DNA from 3 places in the Chengkuizengella sp. SCS-71B genome. Region 2 is predicted to be linked to each of the others. Evidence: riboswitches for the same ligand, from Rfam matches in the RefSeq annotation. Region 2 holds a riboswitch; each other region holds the start of a gene.
The links. A riboswitch is a leader RNA that binds a small molecule or an ion and turns the genes downstream of it on or off. The one in region 2 is predicted to bind cobalamin.
Positions count from the first base shown of each region.

Region 1 (10,721 bases), 1.7 Mb from region 2:
TGTAAAACGATTACCTACCGCTTGTGCACCAGCATGCATTAATTGAACTATAATTTTTGAACCTTCTTTATGAACTGCATCTACAACCTTTTTCCACCCGTCTATTTGCTCTTGATTGATGATCCCAGGTTGATTAAAATACCCTTGACTGTGTTGGTCATCTGTATAAGTACCCTCCGTAATAATAAGCCCAAATTGTCCTTTTGCGAATCTTGCATAATATTTCGCATTTTTTTCTGTAACAACCCCTTCATGTGTAGCACTTGTACGGGTTAAAGGAGCTACTGTAAATCTGTTTTTCATTTGTAATTTACCAATAGATGGTGAATTAAATAATACTGACAATTTAAATCCCTCCAAAAATAAAATTTTGAGCATAACATCAAAGTAAGACGGATATATATTTGTTCTAATAAATGTTTTTTTATTTTTAGTGTTGAACAAGTACTGTAATCATTATTGTTACATTTAGTATAAAAAGATATGGACTATATCTTTACTATGAGCACATCTTCTCAACCCCTTCACTTTAAACTGTATTTATAATTATTACATTTAATCTAAAAAAATAAAGAAATTATTTCCTATACTGTAATAATAAATAGTACAGTTGTAATTGTCAAGATTAAATTTATATATTTTTTAAAAAAGTATATATTCTTTATTGTGAAAAAAATCACAGACATAACATTTTATAAGTTTTATACTTTATTTGAAAGAATATTTTAATCCATAAAAGTGATGGAACTCCCTGAAATCCACCCCAATTCATGATTTCATGATATCTAAATAGAAACATATTGTGAATAAAATATTCATCACTTTTATGGAACACAAAGATAAATAAGGATTTTCAAATATTAAAGGAGAGAGCTATCATGAAAGCTAAAAATCGTTGGCTCATTGCATTATCCGCTGTTGCAATTCACCTTTCTATTGGTTCGGTGTATGCTTACAGCGTTTATAAAAATCCTCTAGCTGAACAACTGGGATGGAACAGTACACAAACCGCTCTTGCATTTACAATTGCAATTTTTTGTTTAGGAATGTCTGCTGCTTTTTTTGGTAGATTAGTAGAGAAGAAAGGACCACGTTTTTCAGCAACAGTTGCAGCTATTTTATTTGCCGCAGGTTTAATCGGAACAGGAATAGCTGTTCATTTTGAATCATTAGTAGGTTACTATGTATCTTATGGGTTGATCAGTGGTATGGGACTAGGTATTGGTTATATATCACCTGTTTCTACTTTAGTCAAATGGTTTCCAGATCATCGCGGGTTAGCAACTGGGATGGCCGTGATGGGCTTTGGTGCAGGTGCATTAATCTGTAGTCCTATTGCCAATTATCTTATAGAAAATGTGGGTCTCTCACAAACGTTTTACATTTTAGGTATCTCATACTTTATCCTCATGTTGTCAGGAGCATCTTATATTTCTAAACCTGAAGAAGGCTGGATGCCTGCAGGAATGAAGGAAAAAACAGAAAAAGGAACGATGCGACTAAAAGAAGATTTAGCACAGCTTACAGCAAATGAAGCCGTTAAAACAAAAAGATTTTGGATGTTATGGGTCATGATGTTTGTGAATATTTCATCTGGTATAATGCTGATCTCTGTCGCTTCACCCATGGCTCAAGAAAAAGTAGGGATGACAGCTGTTGCAGCAGCAAGTATGGTAGGTCTGATGGGATTTTTTAATGGTGGGGGTCGCATCGGCTGGGCTTCTGCATCTGATTATTTAGGAAGAACAAATGTATATACTGCATTTTTCACCATCCAGCTTATTGCATTCTTATTATTGCCATCTGTTTCTAATCAGATCCTGTTTATGATTCTCATATTTACGATCCTGACGATTTATGGTGGAGGATTTGCTTCCTTACCAGCATTTATTGGGGATATGTTTGGAACAAAACAACTAGGAGCCATTCATGGTTATTTGTTAACCTCTTGGTCAATGGCAGGTGTTTTCGGACCAATGCTTGTGGCTTATATAAGAGATACTACGAACAGCTATAACGCCACTTTTTATGTGTTTGCCGTATTTCTAACCATAGCACTGATCACTTCTATTTACATTCGTAAGGATATTCAAAAAGTAAGGAAAGCCCGACAACCTTCTTTACAGCAAAACAAAAAATTACAACAAAGAATTGCACATTAATTATAATTTCTCTCCTATATTACCGCCTATGATCCGTCATAAGCGGTTTTTTTCTTTTACTTCATTTTTCTTCATCACCAATAAATCAAATATTAGATTCTTTTGATAAATGATAGCGGCAAGTGCATCTTCATCATGATGTTTCCCACTATAACAAGCAATGCTCTTTAATTGATCATGACCATTATCTACAGCTATTCCTAAATCGGAGGCTGTTAACAAAGTTATATCATTCAAATGATCTCCAAATGCAACTGTGGATACATTTAACAGATCCAGATGTTTTTTTAATTTTATTAACCCATTCCCTTTGTTTACATTTTTAGCTAGTACTTCGAGAAACTGAGGTTCCGACCTTACCCAATCTATCCCCCTGGAATTTTGTTCCAAAAAAGACTCTACTTGATCTAATAATGAAGCCTCCCAAACCAACATTACTTTTTGCCAAGAGCCTTGCAATTGTTCAAGTGAATGCGTATTTTTTTTAAGTTTTTCTTTTATACGGTGACTGTCTGTGTGCTCGTTATGTGTGATGAAATACACATTTTGATTCATATAAATTTCTACACCAATACCAGGAAAAGCTTGTATTATTTCTTCCAATAATAATGAAAAGTCTTCAGGCAAACCTTGATTCCATAATATTTTTTGATTTTGAAAATCGTATAATGCTCCACCGTTATATAAAACACCTGGAACATTAATGGGTAAATCATCTAAGTATGGGATCACCGATCTCTCCATCCTACCTGTCGCAACAGTAAATAATCCACCTTCATATACGAAGTGTTCTAATGCTCGTTTATTATTCATACTTACTTTGTTATCTGAGTTTAACAGTGTTCCGTCCATATCTGTAACCAGCAAAATATTTTTATAATAATTTCCCATTCACATCTCCCTAAGTGACTTGCTTAGAAATTACTCTTAGATGTATAGATATCTAATATAAGTATACTAATTTATATAATATATAAAATTCAAGAGTTTTTCTTTATTTATTTTGCATATTAGTGGAGGAAAAACACATTGAATGATAAGATTATAATACTTAATATGAAAGTTTTTATGGGGAGGGGAAGATAGTGAAAATATGTCTATGTATAAGGGACGAGCTTGAACGAAATGGAATGAAGTGGCTTCTTTCTTCCAACCACATTCCTTATAAACATCTCATTGAAGCAACAGATAGCCAACCATGTTTAACATTATTGTCCCAGCATAAAGTGGATTTACTTATATTTGAACTAGATCTCTTTTCATCTGAAGAATTAGCTAATTTAAGACCCTTATTAAAACAAAATCATACGCAAACGGTCGTTCATACAATTCACAAAACATTTGATGCAGCATATGCATCACTTCTATGTAAAGCAGAGGCCTTATTTGTTAAACCATATGATACACAAACATGGATCAAAACTATACGTCAAATGATCAAAAACTTTAAAGCACCTAGTGCTATAAATAAAAACATAATTCCTCAACATTATTTGGCTTACGATTTATTATTTTTAGAAAATCTAGAAATTGAACACGAAGAGGAGATCCCAAGACTGCTTGCTGTCATTGAATTGGATCAAAATAATGAAATAAAAATGAGCTTTACCCATTTACTATCATTTGTTAAACAAGAATTAAGCGAATATCAAGTATTGATCATTCCAGTTGAAAATCACCTGGTTCTTTTTTTTGATGAAACGATGCTAACAGGAGCATCAAACCCGATCATTACATTAGAGCAAATTCTCATCCGACTTTGTTATCAAGGTAAAGAACAAGGTTTCTCCATCTCTGGAGGAATTGGACAACCTAAGAAAAATATGAAGAGTATAAAACAAGCATATCACGAAGCTAAGAGTAGCCTAACTAGAAGATTCTATTTTGGGGGAAATCAAGTTTTTAGTCCCATGCAACCTTATGCTCATAAACAAATTGACTCCTTTTTATCTCCTAAAGAAAGCAAAAAATTAGTAGAAGTATTAGAAAGCTATAATCATGAAGAAATTAAGAAATGGTTATATAAGCAATTTACTGGTTTTCCTGATGAGAGTGGTTTATATCCAAACCCTGAAACTATGCGAATACGTTTAACAAGTGTGTTAGCCCACATTCATCGATTCATGAGTAAACAAAATATTGAAAATACATTAGAACATAAATATCAAGATTTATTTCAGATCATTTTATTTGGAGAGGTTTTATTTGATATCACACAAAAAATGTTAACTTTTTGTTATGAGCTGTTTGACCTCATTCATCTTAAACAACCTCCCGTTCATTCACTTATTGTGAATCAACTTCAAGTGTTTATTAAAAAGAATTATGCAAAATCACTTACATTGTCTGATGCAGCAAAACATGTGAATCGTAACAGTTATTATATCAGTCATTTGTTTAAACAAGAAACCGGTATGTCTTTCATAGAGTATTTACAAAAAAAACGTATCGAGGAAGCTAAAAAACTACTTGAAGCGTCTAATCTAAATTTAAGTGATATTTCAGTAAAAGTTGGATTTTCAGATGCCAACTATTTTAGCCGAGTTTTTAAAAAAATAACTGGGGATTCTCCTCGCAGCTGGATGGCTAAAAGAAATGATTGACCATCATCTCTTCAACATCTTTCACCGTATTTATCCAAATCATTTCTATGCTATCTGGAACATCATCTGAATAATTGGAAAATGGAGCCATGATCTTTGTGATGCCTAAACGCTCCGCCGCTTTTATCTTACGCTCAAAATAGGAGCTCTCCGTAATTGCCCCCATCATATCCACATCTCCACAAACAACAAAATCCACAGGCATTGATATATTATGTTTAATCGACAACGCATTTACAAGAATAGCCAAAACTATTCCTTCTATTGAACTTGAGTGGTCAGTTCCATTCGTCCGACTTGACCCATCAATCTGGTTTGCACTATCGAACTGAATATAATACCTTCCATGCAAACCCAACTTATTTAATAAAGCCTCTAAACTCATTCGATCCTTAATTTCCATCAGCCTAGAAGCTTTAAGTTCCACCACATCGCAAGGTTGGACACTTATCGAAATCTTTACAACCTGTTCCATGATCCCTTTGTAATTAACTAAAGTTTGAACCATCCCCACTTGTGAATAAGGGGTTGATAAACTACCTTTATCCGCTTCCAAAAACATTTGCTCTTCCAATGTCTTTACTTTCAATAGTGCTTGCTCAACGTGCTCCATACTTACTAGTTTAGCTTCAGACTGCACAGCAATATCCCCAGCTGCACGAATCAATCCACCTAAATCTCTAAACCTTGTTGTTAACTGATTCGAACGTGGTGACATCTCTTTGGCTCGTCCAATGATCACATGAACTGCCTCTTTAGTAAAGTGAGGTATTTTCCCATCTTTTTGTACTTCCTGTGCTATGAATTGTGCTAGTTTATAACGATTATATTCCGTATCTTCCATGGTTGTCTTAGTATAAATCTCATAACCATAACCGTGAATTCTTGATCTTAAAGCGGGATGAATTTTATCCACATCGGGAACATTGCCAGCCAACACCATAATAAAATCTGTTGGTACCGGTTCTGTTCGTATCATACTCCCACTGGAACCAGGCGAACGTCCTGTAATGGGTAGTTTTTTCTCTTGAAAAGCAGTGAGTAAAAACTGCTGTGATTCTGTGGACAGTGTGGATACTTCATCAATATATAATACCCCTTGATGTGCTTGATGAATGGCACCTGGTTCAACTAACTGATGTGAACTGGCTTCCAATCCCCCAGATTGATAAGGATCATGGCGAATATCACCTAAAAGCGCTCCTGCATGAAGTCCAGTGGCATCTATGAAAGGAGGCCGTTTTGTATTTGTATGGTTAACCAAAATTTTAGGAATTTGCACTGTAGGATTTGTTTTCATTTTTTTAGAAACCCAATATAACAACCCTACTACAACAATCCCAATCAAAAGAAAAATCGGTTCATTCTTTGTAAAATAGTAGAAGAACGCAACAAATAAAACAGCCACATAAACAAAACCCATCATCCAACGAAAAGTAGTAAGACTCGCTCGAGCTTCATTTTCAAACTGTTGAATATACGTTTCTGCCATTCCAGCAGGTTGAGCTTTAATCTTAGGGACGTTTTTTTCAGAATTGTCACTTTCCACTATAACGTCTTCTAAGCTTGAGACTGGTAATAGTTCAGTAATCGCTTGCCCTAACATACTTTTTCCTGTTCCAGGTTCTCCAATTAATAACACCGAACGCTTCTGACGAGCTGCAATTTTAATCGCTTCTACAGCATGATCCTGTCCTACTACTTGATCTATCAGCCGTGAAGATATAGGGAGCTCTTCTGTCGTTTGATAGTCAAGTATAGGCTTATGTGAATTATCCCCCACTTCTTCAAGAGGGACGATATACTTTTCAACGATCACCTTCACTTTAGATGAGGTATCATTTTTTACAAGTTCTAGGACGGGAATCAGGTTGATCTCTTTATTATATTTTTTTAAAAAGTGAATCAATGTCATAGCTGCCGTTTGACGAACATGTTCAGAGGTGTGGGAGAAAGCTGCCTCCCACTTTTTCCAAACTTCTTTTATATTCGTTTCACTTGCGTATGTAATCCCCTTCGCTGTCCCTTCTCTTACATAGAGGTTATCATCTTTCGCTAGCCTAAACCAAATCTCCATCACTTGCTCAGGCTTTTCTGTAAAAAACCTCCCTAACTCTCTACCTGACAAATAACGTAGAACCCATCGAGAATCCTCACTAAACCTAAGTAATATCGCAAATAGCTTATCAGGATGATTGCTATAAAATTTTAAAAATAAAGAAATCGTCTGTTCCAATGCTACAACTTGATGTTTCTTAGCTAATCGATGCATCACAACGGAAAATAGATTTACTAAAACATTTTTCAATTAAAAGACCACCTTAGTGACATGGAATAAACATTAAACCATGCCTTAAATCATGTAGCGCATCATGTACGGGTGCATAACTGGAAAATAAAGCAGTATAAATAACGATCCCCGCCAAAAGTGCAACAACAGTTAGTTGAATCGGAAGTGAAAGAAACACTGCTTTAAATTTATTTTTAAAGCTATTTTTGTTCTGATATTCATATTTATATTCCATGGTAAGCTCCTCCTTTTGTCGCATGTCTCGACCTTTTTAATTTTATGACACCTACACCTAATAACATACCTATCCCAATCATCATCACTAAAAAGAATATCGTTTTTAATTTAATAAATATCGGTGGATCAAAACCTTGCACTTCAACTAATTCCGTTCTTTCCATAATGACTTCGTCCGTAACCGGATTTAGGAGTGAAAATGTGACATCATGCTCGGCTCCATCAAAAAACTGAGCCGTAAATTGATAGGTTCCATCTTCAGATGTATTTTTCATAGAAAGAATGTGTGCATTATCCTCTAAGCGAATAGCTTGAAACCTAATTTCATAGGGTCCACTCTCTAATGTTTCCAAGTTCCCTTCAAATGTATAAAGTTTCCCTACTTCTGCATGATGATCTATCGAACGACCATGATCATTATCATCATGAGCCATAACAGTTGCAGATAGTGTGAATAGAAGAACAAATCCCAACGTCAGTAACAGACTACGATATCGCATGACCTCTCCCCCTTCTAGCTGTTAAAATAAGACCAACAAAAAAACCAAATAAAACAAGGATACCTACAAAAACAATTGCATTTTGTACCTCATCTGGATTTTCTGGAATATGAATGTTCAATAAATGAGTGCCTGCCAAGGTCCCGTTTTCATCTAAAACCTCTACCTTCATTTGATAATCACCACGAATAGGGAACATATAATCAAATTCAGCCTTGCCATTTTCAACTAGAATTGTAGAATCAATTAACTTAGTACCCTCTACAATTGGAAAATCGGTTGGAGAGAAAAAATTCCGTTCAGGACTACTCAATAAAATGTTAGCAGATCCGTTCTCAATCTCTGTAAATGTAAGCTCAACCTTTGCTGTGTCTAAATCAGGTCTTGTTTCTCCACCGTTCTCATTGTTCACTTCTACCTTTATACTTTCCTCACCCATGATTAGAGATGCTGGCATAAGTAGTAGAAACGTTAGTAAAAATCCTACGCCAAGAAATAACTTTTTTTGCATCTTGCTCTTCCTCCACTTAATATTAAAAATAAAAAAACACTTCCTACAGAAGTGCCGAAAAGTGCAAATAAATGTCTAAAAATTTATTCACTTTCCCTATCCTCGTAGGTACACTTGTGATACAAAAAAAGGCAGGTCTCCTGACTCATGGATCAAACGCAATTCAACTGAAAATCATTCAATTTGTATAAACCTTCCCGTTTTACACAGTGGTTTACACTTTACTCTCCATTTACAGTGGCGGGACCGTGACGGATTCACACCGTCTTCCCTTTTAAGAAACGTTTGAACGTTTCACCCTTTTTTACAATATTCACTTGTTAAACAACCTATGCTAATTATAATCCAAGTTCTAGTTTTGCACCATTATAATTTTTCTTTTTACTTACACTTGCTGAAAATACCGATACACTTTATTTAACTTTTCAGTTTGTTTCCCTTTTGGACTTTCCATATTACCAAACTCAAAAAACTTCACTTTTTTTATTCCTACAAAATTCAAAAGAGCTTTTTTCATTAAAACTTTATGAGCATTATTTAAAAAAATCAACGGATAATTAGCAGGTCCTTTCATCGTTGATACGCATATAACCGACTTTCCTTTTAAAAGCCCTTTCGGAAAAAGACCATCATCTTTATAGGCAAAGTTCGCTGCAAACAATTGATCTATATAGCCCAATAGCATTGCAGGAGGCCTTCCCCACCAGATTGGATATATGAAAACAATTTGATCTGCCCAAAGAATCTGTTCTCTATACTTTTCCATATTTGGATCACGGTGCATATCCCTTCTTCTTTTTTCACTATTAAATACTAGCAATGGATTAAATCCTTCTTCGTATAGATCTAATACTTGCACTTCCATAATATTTGAGTTTTCACCAATTCCCTCAAGTACTTTTTGTAAAAACGCATAGGATAAACTGTTGTGATTTGGATGGGTAAAAATGACTAATGATTTCATATTAACTCACCTCATTTAGTTATCTTTTGATAATTAAATCATAATTCATTTCTTTTTAGTTGTCAAATGATAATTGTATTTTGATAAATATTTTGCTATTGTACAACTAAGAGGTGAAAACGATGGAAAACAAAGCCCTTTTTAATAAACTAATTACTTTTACAAGCTCGGTTCTACGGGTGACAAACGAACTCAATAGAGACGTGAGGCCTGACATCGTTACACAAGTTCAATATGATATTCTTGATTTTATTTACGTAAGTAAACAACCAATTACGCTTAGCGAAATTAGTGATTGTATACGTATTTCTATGCCAAATGCAAGTAGAGAGATCAGAAAATTAGGGGATCTCTATTTAATTGAAAAAAAATCTGATGTTGAGGACCGTAGAAAGCAGTTCATTTCCCTTACTAAAGAAGGGGAAATGATGATGAAAAAAGTTTATAAGCAGATAGAGTTTAATTTTAAAAATCGAATGGAAGATGCTTCTGCAGAGGATTTAAAAGAGATTGAACGTGCTGTAGATAAACTTCAAACAAAATTATATTTTTGAGTAATTAAATTGATAGAAATATAATTAACTAATCTCTTTTGTAGGAGATAAGATCCAAATTGACTTGGATCGATATGTTGGATAAAAGGAATTTAATGGCTCACACATACAATGAAAAATATGCAGATGAAGCGGAACGATTAATAAAAGAACAGTACTACAACGTTCTAATAGAACTCCATAAGAAGCTTGAGGAAGAACTATGAAATATGGACTTGTTGAACTAGACTTAGAAGCGATTGTAAATACAATTTCTACTTTTGATGAAATTGAAAAAGCGACCCTATTTGGTTCTCGTGCAAAAGGAAATCATAAACCAGGTTCAGATATTGATATTGCTATTTATGGTGAAAAAATTAATATGCATATAATCACTAAACTGCATGCATTGTTAGAAGAACAAAGTCATATGCCATATTTTTTTGATGTAATTGACGGTACTCATCTTAACCATAACGACCTTAAAGATCACATAAATAGAGTTGGAAAAGTAATATATACAAAATGATTAAGGAGGATTATAACATGCATGAGATATGACTAATTTGAATCGTTTGAACTTATAGACAGAGAGCACCACCTTTAAATATGAGTATCTAAATTAGGTATTTATCATTTAAAGGAGTGTTAGATCGTTGGACAATCATAAGAATAAAAATATATCTCGTTTACTACTTTCTATTTTTATAGTTAGTATTTCAATTTCTTTTTTCCAAGTCACATATAAAAACTATATTGTTGAAGATTTCTTAGTTACAGCCTTTCAATTTGGAACCATCGATGCGATGAAAGAAATTCCGGGACTACTCGCTATATTCTTCATTTTAATTACAATCAGATTTAAAGAAAGAAACGTGCTCATTTTCTCTATCCTTTTAATCGCATTAGGGTTACTATTGT
Region 1 covers NZ_JAZHSH010000001.1:267,039-277,759, reverse strand. The annotation lists gene VQL36_RS01340 (NADH:flavin oxidoreductase) at 1-345, opposite strand, end outside; gene VQL36_RS01335 (OFA family MFS transporter) at 879-2,162, shown strand; gene VQL36_RS01330 (HAD family hydrolase) at 2,199-3,053, opposite strand; gene VQL36_RS01325 (helix-turn-helix domain-containing protein) at 3,248-4,765, shown strand; gene lonB (ATP-dependent protease LonB) at 4,749-7,073, opposite strand; gene VQL36_RS01315 (CbtB domain-containing protein) at 7,087-7,290, opposite strand; gene VQL36_RS01310 (hypothetical protein) at 7,280-7,792, opposite strand; gene VQL36_RS01305 (hypothetical protein) at 7,779-8,303, opposite strand; cobalamin riboswitch at 8,416-8,620, opposite strand; gene VQL36_RS01300 (NAD(P)H-dependent oxidoreductase) at 8,689-9,267, opposite strand; gene VQL36_RS01295 (MarR family winged helix-turn-helix transcriptional regulator) at 9,390-9,821, shown strand; gene VQL36_RS01290 (nucleotidyltransferase substrate binding protein) at 9,881-10,027, shown strand; gene VQL36_RS01285 (nucleotidyltransferase domain-containing protein) at 10,024-10,329, shown strand; gene VQL36_RS01280 (MFS transporter) at 10,457-10,721, shown strand, end outside.
Region 1: another riboswitch for cobalamin. It lies ahead of VQL36_RS01305 (hypothetical protein); the one in region 2 lies ahead of cobJ (precorrin-3B C(17)-methyltransferase).

Region 2 (10,721 bases):
TTTTTAACTTTTGTAGCCGTTGATGAAAATGGAAATGCTGTTCCTGTACCAGAAGTTATTCCTGAAACAGATGAAGAGAAGAGATTATTTGAAACTGCTCCAGAGCGTTATGAAATGAGAAAGCAAAGAATGAAAAAAGAGAAAATTCATTGAATATTCAAGAAGCTCCGATTGGAGCTTTTTTTCATTTTTAGTAGAGAATACAAAATAACTAATAAGGTAAGAAATTCGAGAGGGCTCTAAAAATAGACCGCTTTTTTTATTTAAAAGATTCGGCCTATTTTCTGTATAGATGGCTATTCTATTTTTCATTTATATCTGAGTTTAGCAGGAGGTATACTCTGTGCAAAATTGAAAACATTATCAGGGTCGAATTTTGCTTTCACTTGCTGAAGTCTAGAAAAGTTATTACCATAGTATTCTTGACCAAAATTTTTAAGACCTAAATCAGGTACGTTGACATATGAGCCGACTACATAAGGAGTTAGTTCTGTGCGAGTATTTTGAACCAATCTGATATTTTTTTGGGCTTCAGAGTCTTTAGTCCATTTGGCATTCCATTCCATGTAAAACTTTGTATTTCTCCAAAAGAAAGCAGTTTCATCCGAAGGTATCTGGTTCATAGCGCCCCCTGAGTTAAGGAAAAAGAAATTAGAAGTTCCTGTTGCTTTTTCTAGAAAGCTTCGGATTGTCTTCAGTGCCTCATCAGGTAAGATTAGCTCAGCCCAAGTAGATGACCATGTAGAGTTTTCATCAGAAAATAATGGCTGACTCGGTATCCAAAATTCTATAGCTTCTGGTAGAGTGACCTCTTCAACAAACACCTTAGTGGGAGTACCAACACCTGTTAAAGGTGCCAATAGTTTTTCCAGCTCGGATTGTGAACCGAGGAAAATCCCACGGGATTGTAACATGCCATCAGATTGAGAAAAGACTTCTAATGTTGATCCTAATCTTATATCAACAGAAGGGGACCATCTTTGCCATACATTTATTACTTCTTCTAGTTGTTCCCAAGGCCATGTAATTTCAAATATTCCAACTTGAAAAGGTGCTGAACGTACTTTAAATGTATAGGAAGTTATAATGCCAAAATTTCCTCCTCCACCTCCTCTGATAGCCCATAGGAGGTCGGGATTGTTGTTATCGCTGACAGAGATTTCATTTCCATCTGCATCAACTATAGTTGCAGCTAAAATGTTATCAGTGATTAACCCAGTTGTACGCTGAACAGCTGTAATTCCTCCACCTGTACTAATACCTCCTATGCCAACGTTGGGGCTATCTCCAAAAGGAGCTAAAACACCTTTCTGAGCAAGAAATTTTACTAGAGGTCCTACACGTATTCCAGCTTCAACAACTGCAGTTCCATTTTTTTCATCTAACTCAATATTCCTCATTTCACTGACATCTATGACTATTCCTCCATTTACTTGTGAGAAATCTTTTGCTAATGAATGCCCTCCACTACGCATTCGAATGGATACATTATTTTCACGTGCCCACCTAACAGCATTTGATACATCTTCTTTCTGCTGTGCAAATACAAAAACTATAGGAAATGCATTGGTGAATGGGTTCCAGTTCATCCGTGCTTGTTGATATGCTGGATCATTTGGATAAATTACCTTTCCGGTTAATTTTGTTTTTTTCATTAAAGCGCTCCTTTCATTTTTGCTTAGTTCAATATTTATAATTACACATTAAATTTAGTTATATCTATTATGAACATATAATCATGATAGTTCAGGATATTATATGAGAGCATGTTAGTATAAGTGCAAAAAAACCCTAATCTCAAAGCATTCTGAGTTTAGGGTTACTTATGATGACTTTTATATCCAAAGATTAAGGGGTTTTAGCATATACAATGATCCAATTCTTTTTAATCTACTTTACTATCCTCCATTTTCAATTTTAACATCATCTACTCCAGCCTCTACCAAGCTAGGGCTGCCAGCATCTGCTGCTTCGAATTGAAGGTGAACATTCTCTCCAGCATAAGCTGAGAGATCAAGAGATTGATTGGACCATGCTGCATCCTGATCGCTGGAAGTTCCTAATTCTTCAAATAAATTTACAATACTCCCATTTGAGCGAACGAGATTTAATCGGAAGAAATCATCATTAGACGCATTTTCGTCATGGCTGAAGTAATAAGAGAAAGTTAATGTAAGTGAGCCATCAGCCGGTAATGAAATTGCTGATGATTGAATAGAAGTAACTCCATTATCAACATCGTTACTATCTGCAGAAGACCCTTGACTACTCGCTCCTGTAACAAGATCAAATTTTCCACTGGTTGTTCTTCCTAGCTGTTTCGCTCCATTAGAACGTGTGGATTTAGGATTCGCTCGTTCCCAATTTCCTGAAGTCGCTGTATCACTTCCGTTTGGATCTGCAGTCCATCCTTTATTCGTTTCGAAATCATCTTCAAATACTACAGTTGGATCTGGACCGGGACCAGGGACATCCCCCCCACTTACTGCAGCAAATGCATTGACTCTTCCATGCTCCCAGTCGCTACCTGTACCAGAAATAGGATCTGCTGTACTTTCAATTCTATCGCGGATTTGAACATTTGTTAAACCTTGTGATGCAAGTAGGCCTGCTAAACCAGCTGTATGTGGTGCAGCCATTGATGTTCCGCTGATCGTATTATATCCTCCATTATTCCACGTGGAAATAATATTTACACCAGGGGCTGCCACATCTACCCAAGATCCATAAGTAGAAAACCATGCTTTATTGTCGTTGGCATCTGTAGCAGCCACTGCCAATGAATTTGTATAGAAGGCTGGGTAATGTGGACTAGTAGTCCCTGCATTACCAGCAGCGCATACGACAACAACGCCAGCATTCCATGCATAGTTAACAGCGTTTTCTACTGCTGCAGAATGAGCAGTGCTTCCAAGACTTAAGTTAATTACATCTGCACCATTATCAGCAGCATAAGTAATTCCATCAGCAACACCTAGATTTGTTCCTGAACCAGCATTGTTCAGCACGCGTACAGGCATGATACTAACATTTGGAGCTACACCAGCAACTCCTATACTATTGTTCGTAATTGCTCCGACTGTTCCAGCTACATGTGTACCGTGTCCATTCCCATCAGAAGGATCGTTATCATTATCGATGAAGTCATAACCTGAGGTTACTTTCCCTTGTAAATCTTCATGATTTGCTTGAACCCCTGTGTCAATAACAGCAACGACTACAGATGAGCTACCTTGTGTGATGTCCCAAGCTGCCTCTGCTTCCATGATTTGAGGACCATATTGGTCGCTATGATAAAGTGGATCGTTTGGAGTAAATAGAGCGTAGTATTCCATAATAGGTTCTGCATATTCTACATCGGCTCTGTTTTTATATTGCTCTAAGGCTTTCTCTACAGATTTTCCTTTGACTTTGATAACTTCAAAACCAATTTGATCATTTTTCTTAATGACCTCTGCTTTTTCTTCTTGATGGATTAGTTTTATCATCTCTTTGGAAGTTTTATCTTTGAATTTTACTATGATTGTACTTTCCTCTGAAGTAGTCTCAGCTGAACTAGTAATTGAAAAAGAAAAAATTAGTGCTATTGCCATAAAAACAGAAAAAAACCTTTTTAAATTCATTACTTACCCTCCGTTATTGTTTTTTTTGATATAAAAGCCATCTGGAAAAGGATGCCTATTACCTTTAACCAACCCCTATTTGACACTTTTACAAAATATTAATAAAAAAGTTATATTATTACACAATTTTATAAATAAAAATTCAGTATGTAATCTAACCAAAGGTTGAAAAGCAACAGACTAATCTATGTTAGGATCATATTATAGTAGAAATAGGTTTTGATTTAATGACTTCACGAAAAATTCACTCTCCATCAAAAAAAGGGATCAGGTAGTCGAAAACCTAATCCCAAAATCTAAGTTTAAGGTGAAATGCTTTCTTTAATCTTCTTCATCTATCGGGTTATCGCACATTTTCGATTTTAACATCATCTACTCCAGCCTCTACCAAGCTAGGACCGGCAGCATCTGCGGCTTCAAATTGGACATAAATTGATTCTCCCTGATAAGAAGAGAGATCGAGAGATTGACTCAACCATACTGCATCCCGATCGCTGGAAGTACCTAATTCCTCAAATAAAGTGACAACGCTACCATTTGAGTGAACGAGATTTACACGGAAGAAATCATCATTAGAGGCATTAGAGTCATGACTGAAATAATAAGAGAAAGATAATGTAGTTGCACCATCAGCTGGTAATGAAATAACTGATGATCGAATAGAAGTGACTCCATTATCAATATCGTTACTATCTGCAGAAGACCCACGACTACTTGCTCCTGTAACAAGATCAAATTTTCCACTGGTTGTTGTTCCTAGCTGTTTAGCTCCACTAGAACGTGTGGACTTTGGATTAGCACGTTCCCAATTTCCTGTTGTCGCAGTATCGCTACCATTCGGGTCTGAGATCCAACCTTTATCCGTTTCGAAATCATCTTCAAATACGATCTCAGTGTTTCCTCCACCATCTCCACAATATTGTGCAGCTTTACCAATAACATCATATGGACAATCCGCTTTATCAGTTAAGTATAATATAGCATCACGATTTCTTTCAGTTTCTCTTTGAATAATTTCATCTGGTGGATAAAATCCTGGATTGGAAGATGTAGGATACATTTCATACGTAAATGACATGATTTTATGTTCCCCATATGTCCAATCTGTCATATCACCATCGGTTATATATAAATCACTTGATTGTTGAGGCGTGTAACCATTCATATTCGCCATCTGATTAGCTAACGTTACCATCACATCATGATCATCCTGTGTCATATCACTCGGTACATTCGTATATGTGTAACCATATGGATATAATATTAATTCTCCATACGTATGGAAACTTACTGCTGTTGTAATTTGCATTTTTCCATCAATCATTCTACTTTCAACAAAGTTTCTTAATGCATTTGTTTCTGGGGCAGAAAATGGACTAGTTCCACGGTATGTATCACTACTAGTACTACCGCTTGATCCTCCACAACATCCCCATCTGTATCCATAATTTCGATTCAAATCTGTACCTACATAACTAGAACCGCTATTAACTTGGCGATTTTTGCGCCAGAAATCATAACTTCCATTTCTTATATCATATTCTCCACCATCTGGATTTAAGTTAAATACAAGGAAAATCTCTCTATTATCTACTAAGTTAGTAACTTGTGAGTTCGTACCGTACTCGTCCGTGAACAAATTCATTAAATACAATGTCATTTCAACGGTTAAGTGTTCACGAGCATGATGAAGACCAGTGTATAAAACTTCTGCTTCATCTTCATCTGCAGATGGATTATCACTAATTTTAACAGCCCATATCTCCCTGCCTTCATATGATTGACCAATACTAAATTTCTCAAGAATATTTGGGTGATCTATTGCAGCTTGATTAATCTCATCTACCATTTCTTGATAATTGTGATAGTCACTATCTGAAATAGGGAAATCCAAAGCTTGCAATTGATCATTAGTCATTTGTTCAGTTACTGAGAAATTTAATTTCTTTAAATCTTTAACTTCTGTAGGATGTGCGATAACAATGACATAATTTTCACCAATTTCTTCAATGACAACACCAGTTCTAGCAATTTCAGTTCGTTGTTCTTTTGTAGATACATTGTCAATTCTGAACATCAGTGGACCTTCTGTTTCCTTCTTTTGCACCTCTGGATTTGCATTAACGATAGTTAAACCTGATGTCATGAGTGGTGTTGCAACTAAGCACACCATTAACATTACTGAAAAACATAAACGATAAACTTTAAATGACTTCATTTTAATCCTCCTTCTAGTGAATTCTCAACATCATATTCTTCATATATTATATTTATGAATATTTTGGAAGAATATCTATTTAAATCCAATAGAGTGAAGCTACTCTCTACAATTAGAATTTATAAATAGATTTAATATCATTTAATCATAGACAGGTTAGTAACATTTCTTTATAATGAATTTGATGTTTAAACAATTGAATAATATTGAAATGGGTGGAACGTTGATTCGTTCCTTAATAGGGAAGAACGGTGCAAATCCGTCACGGTCCCGCCACTGTAAATTGGAGAGTAGATCCTTAAGCCACTGTGAATAATGGGAAGGTTTAAGCAACTGTATCAAACATTCAGAAATACGATGATCCATAAGTCAGGAGACCTGCCTTTTTCTATAAACACTTACTAGTATGAACCTACGAGGATAGGGAGGTGTATGATGAGATTGGTATGTTCTTATGCCATTCCAAATATATTTTAGCACTTTCTACGACCTGATGTAGAAGTGCTTTTTTGCTTTCAAAAATGTTAGATTTTCGCAATTAGTGGTAGTTTATATATTTTTGAATATGATTTTAAAGTATAACTCATGGAGGTTAAGAGTGAAGTATAGTAAATTAGGGCTTTTTAATAAAGGGGAAATGGGAGATGAAGGGTAAATTATTAGTTATCGGATTTGGTCCAGGCAGTTTTGAACATATTACAAAAAGAGCACGTGAAGCGATAGAAGAAAGTGATGTCATTATTGGATACAACACGTATGTTGATTTAATTCGTGATCTGCTTACCCATCAAGAAATCGTTAGAACAGGTATGACAGAAGAAGTAAGTCGAGCACAGGAAGCGGTAAAACAAGCGGAGAATGGTAAGAAAGTAGCAGTTATTTCTAGCGGTGATGCAGGCGTATATGGGATGGCTGGACTTGTATATGAAGTTTTAATAGAAAAAGGCTGGCATGAATCAGAGGGAGTAGAAGTTGAGGTCATCCCTGGTATCTCTGCAATTAACTCATGCGCCTCTCTATTAGGTGCTCCAATTATGCACGATGCTTGTACGATTAGTTTAAGTGACCATTTAACACCATGGGAACTAATTGAAAAGCGTATAGATGCAGCCGGATCAGCGGACTTTGTTATCGCGCTATATAATCCTAGAAGTGGAAGAAGAACGAGACAAATTATTGAAGCACAAAACATATTGTTGAAATATCGATCTCCGGATACCCCAGTTGGATTAGTAAAGAGTGCATATCGTGAACGTGAATTTGTACAGATAACGACTTTAGAAAAAATGTTAGAGTTTGATATCGGCATGTTAACAACCGTTATTATCGGAAATTCTACTACATTTTTATATGATGGGAAAATGATTACACCGAGAGGTTACCAAAGAAAATACACTTTAGATCGTGATGAACAACAGCTTAAACCACATGAGCGATTAAAAAAAGAAAATGAACCTTGGTCTTTAATTGAAGCAGAAAACGAATCTAGTTTAACTGAAATGAAGCAGAATACAGAAGATCAGGCTCATCATCTTACAGAAGACCGTCAGACGACTCCTCTAACTATAGCGACTGAGGCTTTAAGGACTTTGCAGCAAAAACAAGGAATTGAAACAATCCCAACTACAAACAAAGAAGATGTAATAGTAGAGAACGCTGTATTTAAACAAGAGTCGATTTTAGAACTGGCCATAAGTCCAGGTATAGCTAATAAAAAAATGACTGCACAGCAAATGAAGTTAATTGCAGATATTGCTGGAGATAAAGGGGATATAGAATATACACCTCACCATCAACTTATTTTACGAGTCCCAACGAGTAATCCAAATGAAGTTACCCAACAGTTGCAAAATGAAGGATTATTGCTAGCTCCCGTAGGAGATGTAGCTCAAGTAAAAGCTTGTGACTTCTGTGACGAAGAAAAGGATGAGTCCATACCATATGTAAAAGAAATACATAAACGGATTGATGGTTTAAAAACACCTAAGGAATTAAAAATTGGCTTTAACGGATGTGCGATGACTTGTTATGGTGCGGTGAAAGAAGATATTGGCATAGTGTTCCGTAAAGGTAAATTTGATTTGTTTTTAGGAGCAAAAACGGTAGGAAGAACCGCTCATGCTGCACAACCTGTGGCAGAAGGTATTGAAAAAGAAAAAATTGTAGATTTAGTTGAACGAATTGTGAAAGGTTATGCCAATGATGGTTTTCCAAATGAGCGATTCCACAAATATTTTAAACGTGTGAGAGAAATCGAAGGTTTTACTTATCGTGATGTTCCTGTATTAGTAACAGAACAAGTCATTTGCGGAGAGTAATATTAAAAGAAAGAAATCATGGGAGGAATTAATAATGGAAGCTGTATTATTTGTTGGTCATGGAAGTAGAGATAAAGAAGGCAATGACGAGGTCAGAGCTTTTATAAAAAATATGCTGCCACGTATTCAAACTCCGATAGTTGAAACTTGCTTTTTAGAATTTGAAAAACCAAATATCAATCAAGGAATAAGCCAGTGTATAGAAAAAGGAGCTACAAAAGTTGTTGTAATTCCAATTATCTTATTGGGTGCAGGGCACTCGAAAATTCACATTCCAGCAGCGATTGATGAAGCGAAAGAACATTATCCAAAAGTTCAATTCGTATATGGTAGACCCATCGGTGTGCATGATCTTGTCATTGATATATTACATGAACGTTTTCAAGAGGTTGTTGAATTGAATAAAAAAGAAATTTCAGAAGAAACAGCGGTTTTAATTGTAGGTAGAGGAAGCAGTGAACCAGATGCAAACAGTGATGTTTATAAAATCTCTCGTTTGTTTTGGGAAAAAATGAAAGTGAAATGGGTTGAAACAGCATTTATTGGAGTTACGTTCCCAACCATGGATGAGGGTATTGAGCGTTGTATAAAACTAGGTGCGAAAAATGTGATTATTCTTCCATATTTCTTGTTTACAGGTATTTTAATTAAAAGAATGGAAGATATGGTCAAAACTTATCAACATCAATATGAAAATCTTCAGTTTCAACTAGGTGAATATTTTGGATTTCATTCGAATTTAAAAGAAGTTCTCATAGAGAGAGTCAACGAAGCGTTACAGGATGAAGTAAAGATGAATTGTGATAACTGCTCTTACCGTTTAGATGCAATGAAACATATTGATCATCACCATCATCATGATCATGATCACGAACATCACCACCACCATGCTTAAAAGAAGGGAGACATTACTAAAATGATCTTAGTTCTAGCAGGGACAAGTGATGCAAGAGCATTAGCTTTGCAAATCAAAGAGATGAATATCCCCTTATTAACAACTGTTGTTACAGAAAATGCCGCTTTATCAATGCGAGAAGTGGATCTACCTGTTTCGGTTGGAAGGTTACCAGTTGAAGCGATGATAGAATTAGTTAAAGAAAAAAAGATACAAATGATTGTAGATGCAAGTCATCCTTATGCGGAAGAGGCTTCAAAAAACGCAATAAACTGTGCAGAACAAAGTAAAATTACTTATGTTCGTTTTGAAAGAGAAGGTTTAGAATTTAAACAACATTCATTATTACATAAAGTTGAAACATATGAACATGCAGCAGAATTAGCATCTCAGAAGCAAGGAGTCATCATGCTGACTACAGGAAGTAAAACGTTAAAAACCTTTACAGATAAACTAATTGACCTGCCAAATATCACACTAGTAGCTCGGATGTTACCTCGTAAAGACAATATGGAAAAGTGCGAAGAGTTAGGTATACAACAAAAAAATATCATCGCTATGCAAGGTCCATTTTCTACACAATTAAACAAAGCACTTTATGATTTTTACAAGGTCAATGTCATGATTACGAAAGAAAGTGGAAAGGTTGGAGCGGTTGACGAAAAGGTAGAAACAGCATTAGAAATGGGGATTGAAACGATTATGATCTCAAGGCCGAAAATTCAGTACGGAACTAAATTTTCTGATTTTGCAAACATATTGAACTATATAAAGGAGGAATTAAAGAATGGATTTTAAAACGGAATTTAAACCATTAACAGTACAACCACAAGAAATAGAAGGAAAAAGCTTTGAAATGATTACAGAAGAATTAGGAGAGCACTCTTTTACAGAAGAACAATATCCAGTTGTGCAGCGTGTTATTCATGCTTCTGCCGATTTTGAATTAGGTAGAAGTGTGTTGTTTCATCCAGATGCGGTGCAATCAGGAATAAAAGCCATTCAAAGTGGGAGAATCGTAGTTGCAGATGTTCAAATGGTTCAGGTTGGCATTAGCAAACCAAGGCTTGAAAAGTTCGGATCTGAAGTTAAAGTATACATATCAGATGAAGATGTGATGGAGGAAGCGAAGCGATTAAATACAACAAGAGCCATTATATCGATGCGCAAAGCGATTAAGGAAGCAGAAGGTGGAATTTTTGCGATCGGAAATGCGCCTACAGCCTTACTAGAATTAATTCGTTTAGTGAAAAATGGGGAAGCGAAACCAGGTCTTGTGATCGGGATGCCGGTTGGATTTGTTTCTGCTGCTGAATCGAAAGAAGAATTGGCCAAATTAGACATTCCTTTCATTACAAATATCGGAAGAAAAGGTGGAAGTGCTGTGACGGTAGCTGCTTTAAATGCAATATCATTGATGGCTATTCGTCAGGTGTAATATATGAAGAAAAAAGAAACGAAGAAAGATCCAAAAGATATGCGTCATGGATATACAACAGGTGCTTGTGCAACAGCTGCGACAAAGGCAGCGTTAACCGCATTGATTTTTCAGGAAACACAAAAGGAAGCGACCATTACTTTACCTATTGGTAAACAAGTTTCCTTTGATATATCTACTTGTGAATTTAATGAGGATACAGCTACTGCTGGAACGATAAAGGATGGCG
Region 2 covers NZ_JAZHSH010000001.1:1,941,069-1,951,789, forward strand. The annotation lists gene VQL36_RS09580 (acyl-CoA thioesterase) at 1-153, shown strand, start outside; gene VQL36_RS09585 (FAD-binding oxidoreductase) at 309-1,655, opposite strand; partial or broken gene VQL36_RS09590 (S8 family peptidase) at 2,484-3,623, opposite strand; gene VQL36_RS09595 (M14 family zinc carboxypeptidase) at 3,967-5,841, opposite strand; cobalamin riboswitch at 6,038-6,242, shown strand; gene cobJ (precorrin-3B C(17)-methyltransferase) at 6,486-8,159, shown strand; gene VQL36_RS09605 (sirohydrochlorin chelatase) at 8,194-9,054, shown strand; gene cobK (precorrin-6A reductase) at 9,076-9,852, shown strand; gene VQL36_RS09615 (precorrin-8X methylmutase) at 9,842-10,492, shown strand; gene VQL36_RS09620 (cobalt-precorrin-5B (C(1))-methyltransferase) at 10,496-10,721, shown strand, end outside.

Region 3 (10,721 bases), 1.1 Mb from region 2:
AGGTGTTTATACAGCCCAGGGCTATTTCGTGGATTGGCAGGACTTATCATAGGTGCTAATGCTGTGGATATGGAATTAGATTTACAAGATGACAAAGCTTATTTAACTAAGACATTAGAGACAATGAATCTTTATTTGCTTGGAGATGAGAATGAACTCTTTGTTCCTGGAGACTTCAATTACAGACTCTCTGGAGACATTTTTTCAGGAGCGTCGGGGATGCTGCTTGCCCTCAACGAAGTCAATTCTTATGGATTTACCTGGTTGCCACTACCAAATATTTCAAAGTTATTCTCTTCATATTGCAACACTGAGGGGAGTAACTCTGTATTGAAAGGAGGTGATTTTTTTGAATCAAGTATTAGTTCTTCAACAATTAGAAGCCAAGAAAGACAGTAAATTTTTTATGGTACCTAGTGAAACATACCCTGTAATTGACGGAGGAGATACTGTAATTAAAATTAGTTCTAAAAAATAACTAATGATGTAGTATATTTGTTTGTAGTAACCTCATGGATAAATCATCAATGGGGTTACTTTTTTATAGTTATTATTTATCTTTAATCCAAAGATTGTGAAAGTCATACATTCCTAAACTTCCGAATTTATACCCTTGAAGGTTACTTGAGTAAGCAGTTTCTTCTTTGAAGTGAAACTGGAAAAGGATGAGGTTTTCTTGGCGGAACCAATCTTCCATTTCACACCAAATAGAAAGACGTTCATTTGTCGTTTTCCCACTAATAAATCGATCCGTAAACCTATCCATTTGTTGATTCTCTTCAAGAGTGAACACTTGACGATATAAGCTGTTATTACCAAATGGTTCAATCAAATTAATTTCCGAATCACCAACTAATATTACATTTATCATAATAAGATGCGCTTGTTGGAAAAATTCCTTTTGGAGTGTCTTTTTAAGATCAAGAGGTTGGAGTTCTAAAGATACTCCAATTTGATTACAACGGGACTGAATCCAAAGTGCGTTCTCTCTCCATTGAAGAGAAGGAATAAACATCGTTAGGGTTTCACCAGAATATCCACTTTCTTTGAGTGCTTCCTGTGCTTCTGATAGTGTATAGGAAGGAAAAACTTTCTTTTTACTACGAGTATGTAAAAAGCTGTCTGCAGGCTGAACTTCCTTCATGGTTGTATCATTAATCATCGTGTTTCGATCAAGTGCAAGGCGAATTGCTCTTCTAAATGCTGGGTGTTGTTGTGGACCTGGTTTTTTTGTTTGAAAAATAATTAATTGTGTAATCGTTACATGCTGATTCACTGTTTTTTCTTGCACCTCCAAAGAATCTACATTTCTAGTGGTCATCTTGTAAGAAAACCTGCCTTGTAGCTCCTCTGGAAAACGGAAAATTTCTACTCGATCCAACCAAGCTCGTTCCTTAAAATAATGATCAAAAGCTTCCAATATTAACTTTTCTGTAGAGAATGAACGAACAAAAAAAGGTCCTGTACCCACGACTTGTTGTTTGAAATCGACATCATATGGAACGATGGAGGCTTTGTTAGAACTCAAGATGTTTGGGAAAAAAGGGAAAGGTTGTTTGAAATGGAAAATGACAGTATGGTCTCCTGATGATTCTACCTTGTTCAAATAGTGCCTCAGCCAATAGAAGACGCTGACAGAAGAGTCTAGTACACGTTGGAAAGTATAAATTACATCTTCTGATGTTAATAGTCTACCGTGGTGAAACCGAATTCCTTTACGCAGGTAAAAGATCCACTCCTTTTCGTTTGGGGTATCCCAACCGAGAGCAAGGTGTGGGTAAATTTGTTTTGTAGTTGAATCAATACGAAGCAATGTATCGTAAATTTGACCGGCAAAATGGTATTCGAATGCTGTAGAGACTTGGGCGGGATCTAAAGAAATGAGATTTCTGTACATGGGTATACGTAAGATGTGCTTTAATTCTTTTTCCCCTTCTGTTTGAAAACCAAACCATTCTTCTAGATATTGCCCTAAGAAACTATGAATTTGGGTAGGGATGGATAAAGAGTGGAGGAACTCCATTCCTTCTTTGAAATGATCTTGTGCTAGCTGTTCCGATACATACATCTTAATGCCATCAAACAGAGAAAGTTGAAAGTTAATACGGGATCTGTATCCTCGACCACGCCCTGGCTTCCATCGTATCCATCCTTGTTTTTTTAATCGATTTAAAACCCCTTTTGCATTTGGCTGACTACAACCGAGGATATCTATGATTTCACTCAGCGTAGTTTCAAACTCAACACCATTTTTTTGAGTTGCATAAGCTGAATTTAAGATAAGGTAATGTTCGATTAGTTTCATTATTGTTACCCCTCATAGAATATTAAAGTATATATCTTATAAGTTTATAAAAGGGATGAAAATCACGGGAATTTTCATCCTTTTTAGTCGTAGTAATTATTTATACAATTATATCAGTTGCAGGGAAAATTATAAATATAAACCTAACAGTTACAAATTTAAGTATGTTGAATGAGAGTTACAAGAACAATTAAGAAGAACTGACATGGAGGTCTTGCGATATGAAGAAGATTTTAAAGGTTTTATTTATTACATTAGTGATTTTTCAATTGAGCAGTATCCATTCATATGAATTTAAAACTATCGAGCTTACTAGCCAACAATGCTGTGGTTCAGGAGGAGGGGGAGGGTGATAATAATCCCCATCTTTAAAAATAAATATTAAAAATCTATTCGGACAGTGCGTGTCGATATTTAATCGATGCGCACTTTTCTGTGTACAGTTAAAAAGCATTGTACAAGTCACTTAAATTAACATATAATGATCTAAGAGATTGCAGTAGTTATGATATATAAAATTTAATATAAAAAAATGATAGGTGCCTATGAAAATTGTTTTATTAGGTTAAAAGGGAAGCTCGGTGTGAATCCGACACGGTCCCGCCACTGTAAATGAGGACGACCTCAGTATGCCACTGTTCTACTGAATGGGAAGGGGAGGAAGTCAGTGCTCATGAGTCAGGAGACCTGCCTATAATTTAGATGCGATAATCCTTCGAGGAAAAGGAAGCTGCAAATCGAAAGGTTTAGTATGCCCTTTATTCTACACGGATAAAGGGCTTTTATATATACACATACATAAAAAAGGGTGGAGAAAATGAAGAAGATATTAATGATTTTACTTGTGTTTGTATTAGCATTCAGCTTAGCTGCATGTGGTAACAACCCAAGCGAAGTAAGTGAAAAGACAGATCAAGAACATGGATCACAGAATGAAGCAGTAGAAAGTAATGATTCAACTCAAGAAGAAATTGAGAATATAGTTGCTGAAAATACAGAAAACAGTGAAACGATATATCCATTAACGGTTACAGATGCTGCAGGTAACGAAATTATCTTTGAACAAAAACCTATACGTATCGTATCCCTTGCACCGAGTGTAACAGAAATCTTATTTGCACTAGGATTAGATGAAAATATAGTAGGTGTTACTGAATTTGACGATTTCCCAGAAGAAGCCACAACAAAACCTAAAATTGGTGGTATTTTGGATGGAAATACAGAAGCGATTTTAGCAGCTGAGCCAGACCTTGTGATTGGAGGACTATCTTTAAATGAAGCGATTATTACAGGATTGGCTGAACTTGATATTCAAGTGTTTACAATTGAACCTAATTCTATTGATGAAGTGATAGATGACATTCAATTACTAGGTCTAGTTACAGGTGAAAATGATGCAGCTCAAACTGTAGTCACACAAATGGCTGATGAAAAACAACAAGTAGTAGAAGCTGTATCAGGGATTTCTGAAGCAGATAAAAAGAAAGTATATCTTGAGTTTTCAGAAGGCTGGACAGTGGGTAGTGGTGAGTTTATGAATGAATTAATTGAGTTATCAGGTGGAATTAATGTAGCAGCAGATCAATTAGGCTGGTTACAAATTAGTGAAGAAAAGATCATCGAAGATAATCCAGATGTTATCATTTATACGACAAAATATATGGATTTGAAACCTGTGATTACAGAGCGTAGCGGATGGAGTGAAATCGCAGCAATTAAAGAAGATAGTTTAATAGGGGTGAACGATGATTTAATTAGTCGTCCAGGACCTCGAATAACACAAGGTTTATTAGAAATTGCTAAAGGAATTTATCCAGAATTGGTGAAATAAATGAAACATAAATTAATAATATGGGGAGGAGCAGGTATACTGCTGCTTCTTCTTTCCATCGTGGTAAGTTTATCAATGGGTTCAGCACATATACCATTGTTACAGGTTTGGCGTATTTTGTTGCATCAACTTCCTTTTGTAGGACAGCATATCTCTGTGGATTGGCCAATATCATCAGAAAAAATAATATTAGAAGTAAGATTTCCTCGCATTACTCTCGGTATTCTTGTTGGTGCTTGTTTATCTTTAGCTGGTGCTGGTTTTCAAGGTGTATTAAGGAATCCACTTGCTGATCCTTTTACTTTAGGAGTAGCTACAGGAGCTTCAGTAGGAGCTGCATTTTTAATCTTGTTTGGCATTCAATTTTTATGGTTAGGTCAATGGACAGTGCCAATTGTTGCTTTTCTATCAGGAATACTAAGCTTGTTGTTTGTATTTAAATTAGCAGGTATACAGGGTAAGTTCCGTATAGAAACAGTGATCTTATCAGGTGTTGTTGTTCAGGCATTTTTGGGCTCCATTGTTTCTTTTATGATCACATTATCAGATGATGTAATTAATCGTATTGTATTTTGGTTAATGGGTAGTTTAGCATTGCGAGGTTGGGAATTTTCCATTATATTATTTCCTTATTTATTCATAGGATTAATTGTTCTGTTAGGATATGGTCGAGTGTTGAATCTATTTGCCTTAGGTGAACGACAAGCAGCACATCTTGGTGTGAACGTAGATCGTTCGAAGTGGATCGTGCTTATTTTCTCAACCTTAATCTCAGCTGCAGCCGTTTCTGTAGCAGGTGTAATAGGGTTTGTAGGTTTAATTGTTCCTCATTTAATTCGTTTATTAGTTGGTCCTGACTATCGACTGATTTTACCACTATCGGTTCTATTTGGAGCAATCTATGTATTGTGGGCAGATACGATTGCTAGAATGTTATTAAGTCCTCAAGAAATTCCACTAGGTGTGATTACTGCTTTTATTGGAGCTCCATTTTTTGCATATCTATTATCTAAAAATAAGAAAATGACCAATCATTCTTAAACGTTGAGACAACCTTTTTCTGTAATGACATTAACTTTTTGATGAAGAGGTAGAGAGATTTATGATCCAAGTACAACATGTAAGTAAAACATATGATAATAGGAATATCATTAAAGATATATCTTTTCGAGTTGAAAAAGGAGAGAGTTTTGGCATTATTGGACCAAATGGAAGTGGGAAATCTACCCTACTTAAGTTATGTTCAGGGATTGAAAAATCGAATAAAGGAACCATTCAAATAAATGGAAATGAGATGTATACTTATTCTAGAAAACATCTAGCCAAATGGATAGGGGTACTTCAGCAAGAAGCATTGCCTTTGGTGGGTTTTTCAGTTCGTGAAGTCGTAGAGATGGGGAGGTATCCCTATCAAAACTGGATGGGGACAGAGAAGCAAAATACTGAACAACTAGTTACAGATATCATGGAAAAGCTTGAAATTGAGCCCTTAAAAAATCGTACTTTAGAACAGCTTAGTGGTGGTGAAAGACAACGAGTAGCTTTAGGGAAGATAATGGCACAGCAACCTCGAATATTAATGTTAGATGAACCAACTACATATTTGGATATCGGCCATCAGGTACAGATGATGGACTACATACGTAACTGGCAGCTGCAAAATCAATTAACTGTAATTTCAGTGTTGCATGATCTGAATCTAGCGGCGATGTATTGTGATCGATTATTGCTTTTACACGAAGGAGAGATCGTTAAAGTAGGCACTCCTTCAGAAGTTTTAAAATCTGAGTTGATTTCACAGGTTTACGGTACAGAACCGATCATCTTTACCCATCCACAATTACATGTGCCCCAATTATTATTAAAGTCAAAATAAAACCAAAATTTTTTTGAATTAGCATAAAATAAATTAATTTAAGAGGTGAGTATAATGCAAGAACTTAATCAAATCATCCAAGAAATTAAACCATTAAATGAGGAAGAAATTTTAAAAACATTAAACCATCTAAATCAATTAACTAAACCTCCTGGAAGTTTGGGGAAACTAGAAGACTTGGCCAAACAACTGTCGGGTATTACAGAACAATTAATACCAGATTTAAGTAAAAAGGCAGTCATAGTGATGGCGGGAGATCATGGCGTTTGTGAAGAAGGAATTAGTGCATTTCCTCAAGAGGTTACACCTCAAATGGTTTACAATTTTTTAAATGGTGGCGCGGCGATTAATGTTTTGGCACGACAAGCAGGAGCAGAAGTTTTTTGTGTAGATATTGGTGTGAAAGAATCGCTACAGCATCCTGATCTTATTAGTAAAAAGGTAAAACCGAGTACGAATAATATGGCAAAGCAGTCAGCAATGAGTAAAGAAGAAGCTGTACAAGCTATATTAGTTGGTGTCCAAGTAGTGGAGGATTTAGTAGAAAAGGGTTATAGATTAATAGCAACTGGGGAAATGGGAATTGGAAATACGACTGCGAGCGCTGCTATTCTAGCTGCATTAACCGAGATTGGTATTGAACAAGCAGTAGGGAGAGGCACAGGCATTAACGATGAGCAGTGGAATCATAAACAAAGTGTAGTTAAGCAAGCACTTCAAATCAACCGACCTGATCAAAAGGATGCACTTGATGTGCTTACAAAAGTAGGAGGTTTAGAAATTGCTGGCTTGGTTGGAGTCATTTTAGGAGCGGCAAAATCTCGTATTCCTGTCATCATTGATGGGTTTATTTCATCATCTGCAGCATTGATTGCTTACAATTTATGTTCTATAACAGTACAATATATGATTTCTTCACACTTGTCTCAGGAGCAAGGTCACCAGTTCATGTTGCAAGAGATGGGTTTGACACCGATGTTGCATTTGGATATGAGATTAGGAGAAGGAACGGGCGCTGCTTTATGTTTTCAGTTAGTGGATGCAGCATTAAATATAATGTCTGAAATGGCAACTTTTCAAAGTGCTGGAGTATCTGGTGCAAATGAAGAAACGACCAATCCATGATTATACTAGTTACAGGTGGGGCAAGAAGTGGTAAGAGCTCTTTTGCAGAAAAATATTCAGCTACGATAGCAAATCATGGAGTGTATATAGCAACCTCCCAAATTTATGACGAAGAGATGAGTAATAGAATTGAATTACATAAAACTAGGCGAGAACAAACTGATTTTTCTTGGGAAACGATAGAAGAACCTTATGACATAGATCAATGCTTAGAAACAATGAACAAAAGTGATTCTAAAAAATTTGTACTTGTAGATTGTTTAACCCTTTGGTTATCTAATTGGTTGTTATGCTTTGAAGATCAACTAAAACAAAATCACTCAGGAAAAGCTAAAGAAGCAGCAAAAGTGGAATTACAGCAGAAAGTAATTCGAAAAATGGAGATGTTAATCACATCGTTAAAGCAATTTAATGGAGATGTCATTTTAGTTACAAACGAAGTAGGAGATGGGATTGTTCCTGAATATCCTTTAGGTCGTTTATATAGAGATCTTGCTGGAGTAATGAATCAAAAAATAGCAGAAATTTGTGATCAAGTATTTTTGGTAACAGTCGGGATTCCAATAGAATTAAAAAGTAGACAGTTCTTATATTGATTTTTTAAAAGGAGTATGAATAGCGTGTTGTTTTATTCAATAGAAGAAATCCTTTGGATGTTAGCTGCGGCTATGATGGTTGATTGGATCATCGGTGATCCAAAGTGGTTACCTCATCCAGTGATTTTAATAGGGCAAATGATTAAAACAATCGAGAATCGTTGGTACGGGAAAAGTAAAAGTTTAGGTATTTGGTTGATTGTTGTTGTATTGTTACTGACTACTATTTCAACCTCCATCATCACCTTTGGACTTCAGTTTATCCACCCTTGGTTAGGTTATATTGCAAATGTTTGGCTGATCGCTGCAACCATTGCTATAAAGGGGTTAAAGGAAGCAGCACTGTTAGTATATACTCCTTTAAAGCATGGGGATTTATCAGATGCGAAAAAATATGTAGGGTACATCGTAGGTAGAGATACAGATCATTTATCTGAAGAAGAAATCACAAGAGCTACTGTTGAAACCGTCTCTGAAAACATTGTAGATGCTGTGATTTCCCCTTTATTTTATGCTTTAATGGGTGCCGCTCCCCTAGCGATGTTGTATCGTGCAACTAACACACTAGATTCAATGGTAGGTTATAAAAATGATAAATATGAACATTATGGTTGGGCTTCTGCGCGATTTGATGATCTTTTAAATTGGATACCTGCTAGATTTACAGGTTTTCTTATCGTAGTGGTATCCTTATTTAATAAAAATTTCAATAGTCTAAGGGCATGGAAAGCAATTCAACAGTTTGCACATCAACATCCAAGTCCTAACAGTGGTATCCCCGAATCTGCTGTAGCAGGAGCTCTGGGGATTCAATTAGGAGGTAGGAATATGTACGAGGGAATCGTAAGTGAACGAGCAAGAATGGGAGTAGCTTTACGTGATCTGAATCGTAATGATATTTTACATTCCATACATATTCTTAACGGAGTGAGTGTATTATGTGCAGGGGGGATCTTGTGCGGATTATTGTTCAATTATTTATAAGCTGGTTTCAAGCTTTTATATGTGCTCTACAATTTTTAACTAGATTCCCGATTCCTATAAATGTTCCTTACGAACGCAATATCATTCAAAAAAGTGTTGTTTTTTATCCCTTTGCTGGATTTATTATTGGGTTGCTTTTGTGGTTTATATCTTATGTTGTTCCTAGTGTATTACCTTCTGCTCCTTCAGCAGTATTGATATGTATAATTTGGTTGGTCAGTTCTGGTGGACTACATATGGATGGTTTAATGGATACAGCGGATGGCATATTAAGTTATCGTTCAAAGAATAAAATGTTGGAGATCATGAAAGATAGTCGAGTTGGAGCCATGGGTGTAATTGTTTGTGTATGTTATCTTATTTTCAAAATGACACTTCTATTTTCTTTATTAGAAAATGAACAACACACCTCTATATTAAGTTATATTTTATTCATCCCGATTTGGAGCCGTTTGATGATGGTTCTAGCTGCAAAATGGTATCCATATGCTAGACAAGAAAAAGGTTTTGGCACTGATGTGAGCCGTATTCCTTTTGTTTATGCTGTTTTATCTATGATCAACGCTCTGGTTATTTCTCTCATAATGTACAACTTCCTACCTATACATGATTCTTGGACAGAAGTCCTCATATTGATAATAGTACTGATTTTAATATCTACAATCACGATGTGGGTTATATCTCATGCATTGTACCAAAAGTTAGGTGGATTAACAGGAGATACATACGGGGCGATCAATGAATTGGTTGAAGTAGTACTTTTAATGAGTCTTGTGATTTACGCAGAAAAACTAATGTAATAGAAGAAGATTGAAATAAAATCTGCTACAGAGATAAGGATTGTCGCAGGACATAAAGAGGAGGAGAAATGATGTTGGAACAATACGGACATGGCGGGGATTTAGTTACGGCAGCAGAAACTTATGGATATGCAAAAGAACAATTTATTGATTTTAGTTCTAACATGAATCCTTGGGGGTGTCCGACTTCTGTAGAAAGCATTTTAACAGAAACTTGGAAGGAGCTTGTTCATTATCCTGACCCTGCAGTAAGAAAGCTTCGTCAAACGATCTCAGATTTCTATGATGTCCCTGTAGAAAGTATATTAGTAGGGAACGGAGCGGCAGAGCTGATAGATTTAACGATTCGTGCCATCGTTCCAAAAGTAACCGCTTTGGCAAGACCATGCTTTTCTGAGTATGAGGAAGCGATTTCAAAGATAAATAGGGAAACGTTTGATATTTATTTAAAAGAAAATAATGAATTTGAACTGCAAGAATCTGATATTCAATATGCAGCAAATTATTGTGATCTTTTCTTTTTAGGACATCCAAACAATCCAACAGGGAGATTAATTTCTCAGTCTGTTTTACAACTTTTATTAAATTTGAATCACCCGATTGTGTTAGATGAGGCTTTTATTGATTTTGTACCAGAAGAAAAACAAGTCAGTTTAATGAACCAAGCTTATCAAAGTAATAACCTCTTTGTCATTCGCTCCATGACCAAATTTTTTGCCGTTCCAGGAATACGTTTAGGGTTCATGATTGCACATCCAGAGTGGATTGAGAAAATCAAATCCTTACAAGTTCAGTGGAGTGTGAATACATTGGCACAATCTATTGGTATTTCTGTATTGCAAGATCATCCTTATATAGAAAAAACAAAAAACTGGCTTCTTCAAGAGAGATTATGGTTTACTAATCAATTATCTGGTTTAGATATAAAAGTTTATCCAAGTGATACGAATTACTTGTTAATACAACTCCCCCCTTTAAACGATGTGAAACAGTTACAGGAAAAATTAGCTCACAGAGGGGTTTTGGTTCGGGACGCATCTTTATTTAAAGGGCTAAATTCTACTTTTTGTAGAATCGCTATTCGTTTACGAGAACACAATGAGAGGTTTATATCTGAGATCAAGCAGGTGTTATTATGAAAAAATTAGCAAATACGATCATGCTTCAGGGAACAGCGTCAGATGTAGGGAAAAGTATAATCACA
Region 3 covers NZ_JAZHSH010000001.1:824,736-835,456, forward strand. The annotation lists gene lanKC (class III lanthionine synthetase LanKC) at 1-399, shown strand, start outside; gene VQL36_RS04080 (hypothetical protein) at 350-478, shown strand; gene VQL36_RS04085 (ABC transporter substrate-binding protein) at 551-2,305, opposite strand; gene VQL36_RS04090 (hypothetical protein) at 2,527-2,658, shown strand; cobalamin riboswitch at 2,826-3,015, shown strand; gene VQL36_RS04095 (ABC transporter substrate-binding protein) at 3,123-4,136, shown strand; gene VQL36_RS04100 (iron ABC transporter permease) at 4,137-5,177, shown strand; gene VQL36_RS04105 (heme ABC transporter ATP-binding protein) at 5,239-6,012, shown strand; gene cobT (nicotinate-nucleotide--dimethylbenzimidazole phosphoribosyltransferase) at 6,067-7,137, shown strand; gene cobU (bifunctional adenosylcobinamide kinase/adenosylcobinamide-phosphate guanylyltransferase) at 7,134-7,733, shown strand; gene cbiB (adenosylcobinamide-phosphate synthase CbiB) at 7,758-8,717, shown strand; gene cobS (adenosylcobinamide-GDP ribazoletransferase) at 8,690-9,517, shown strand; gene cobD (threonine-phosphate decarboxylase CobD) at 9,589-10,656, shown strand; gene VQL36_RS04135 (cobyric acid synthase) at 10,653-10,721, shown strand, end outside.
Region 3: another riboswitch for cobalamin. It lies ahead of VQL36_RS04095 (ABC transporter substrate-binding protein); the one in region 2 lies ahead of cobJ (precorrin-3B C(17)-methyltransferase).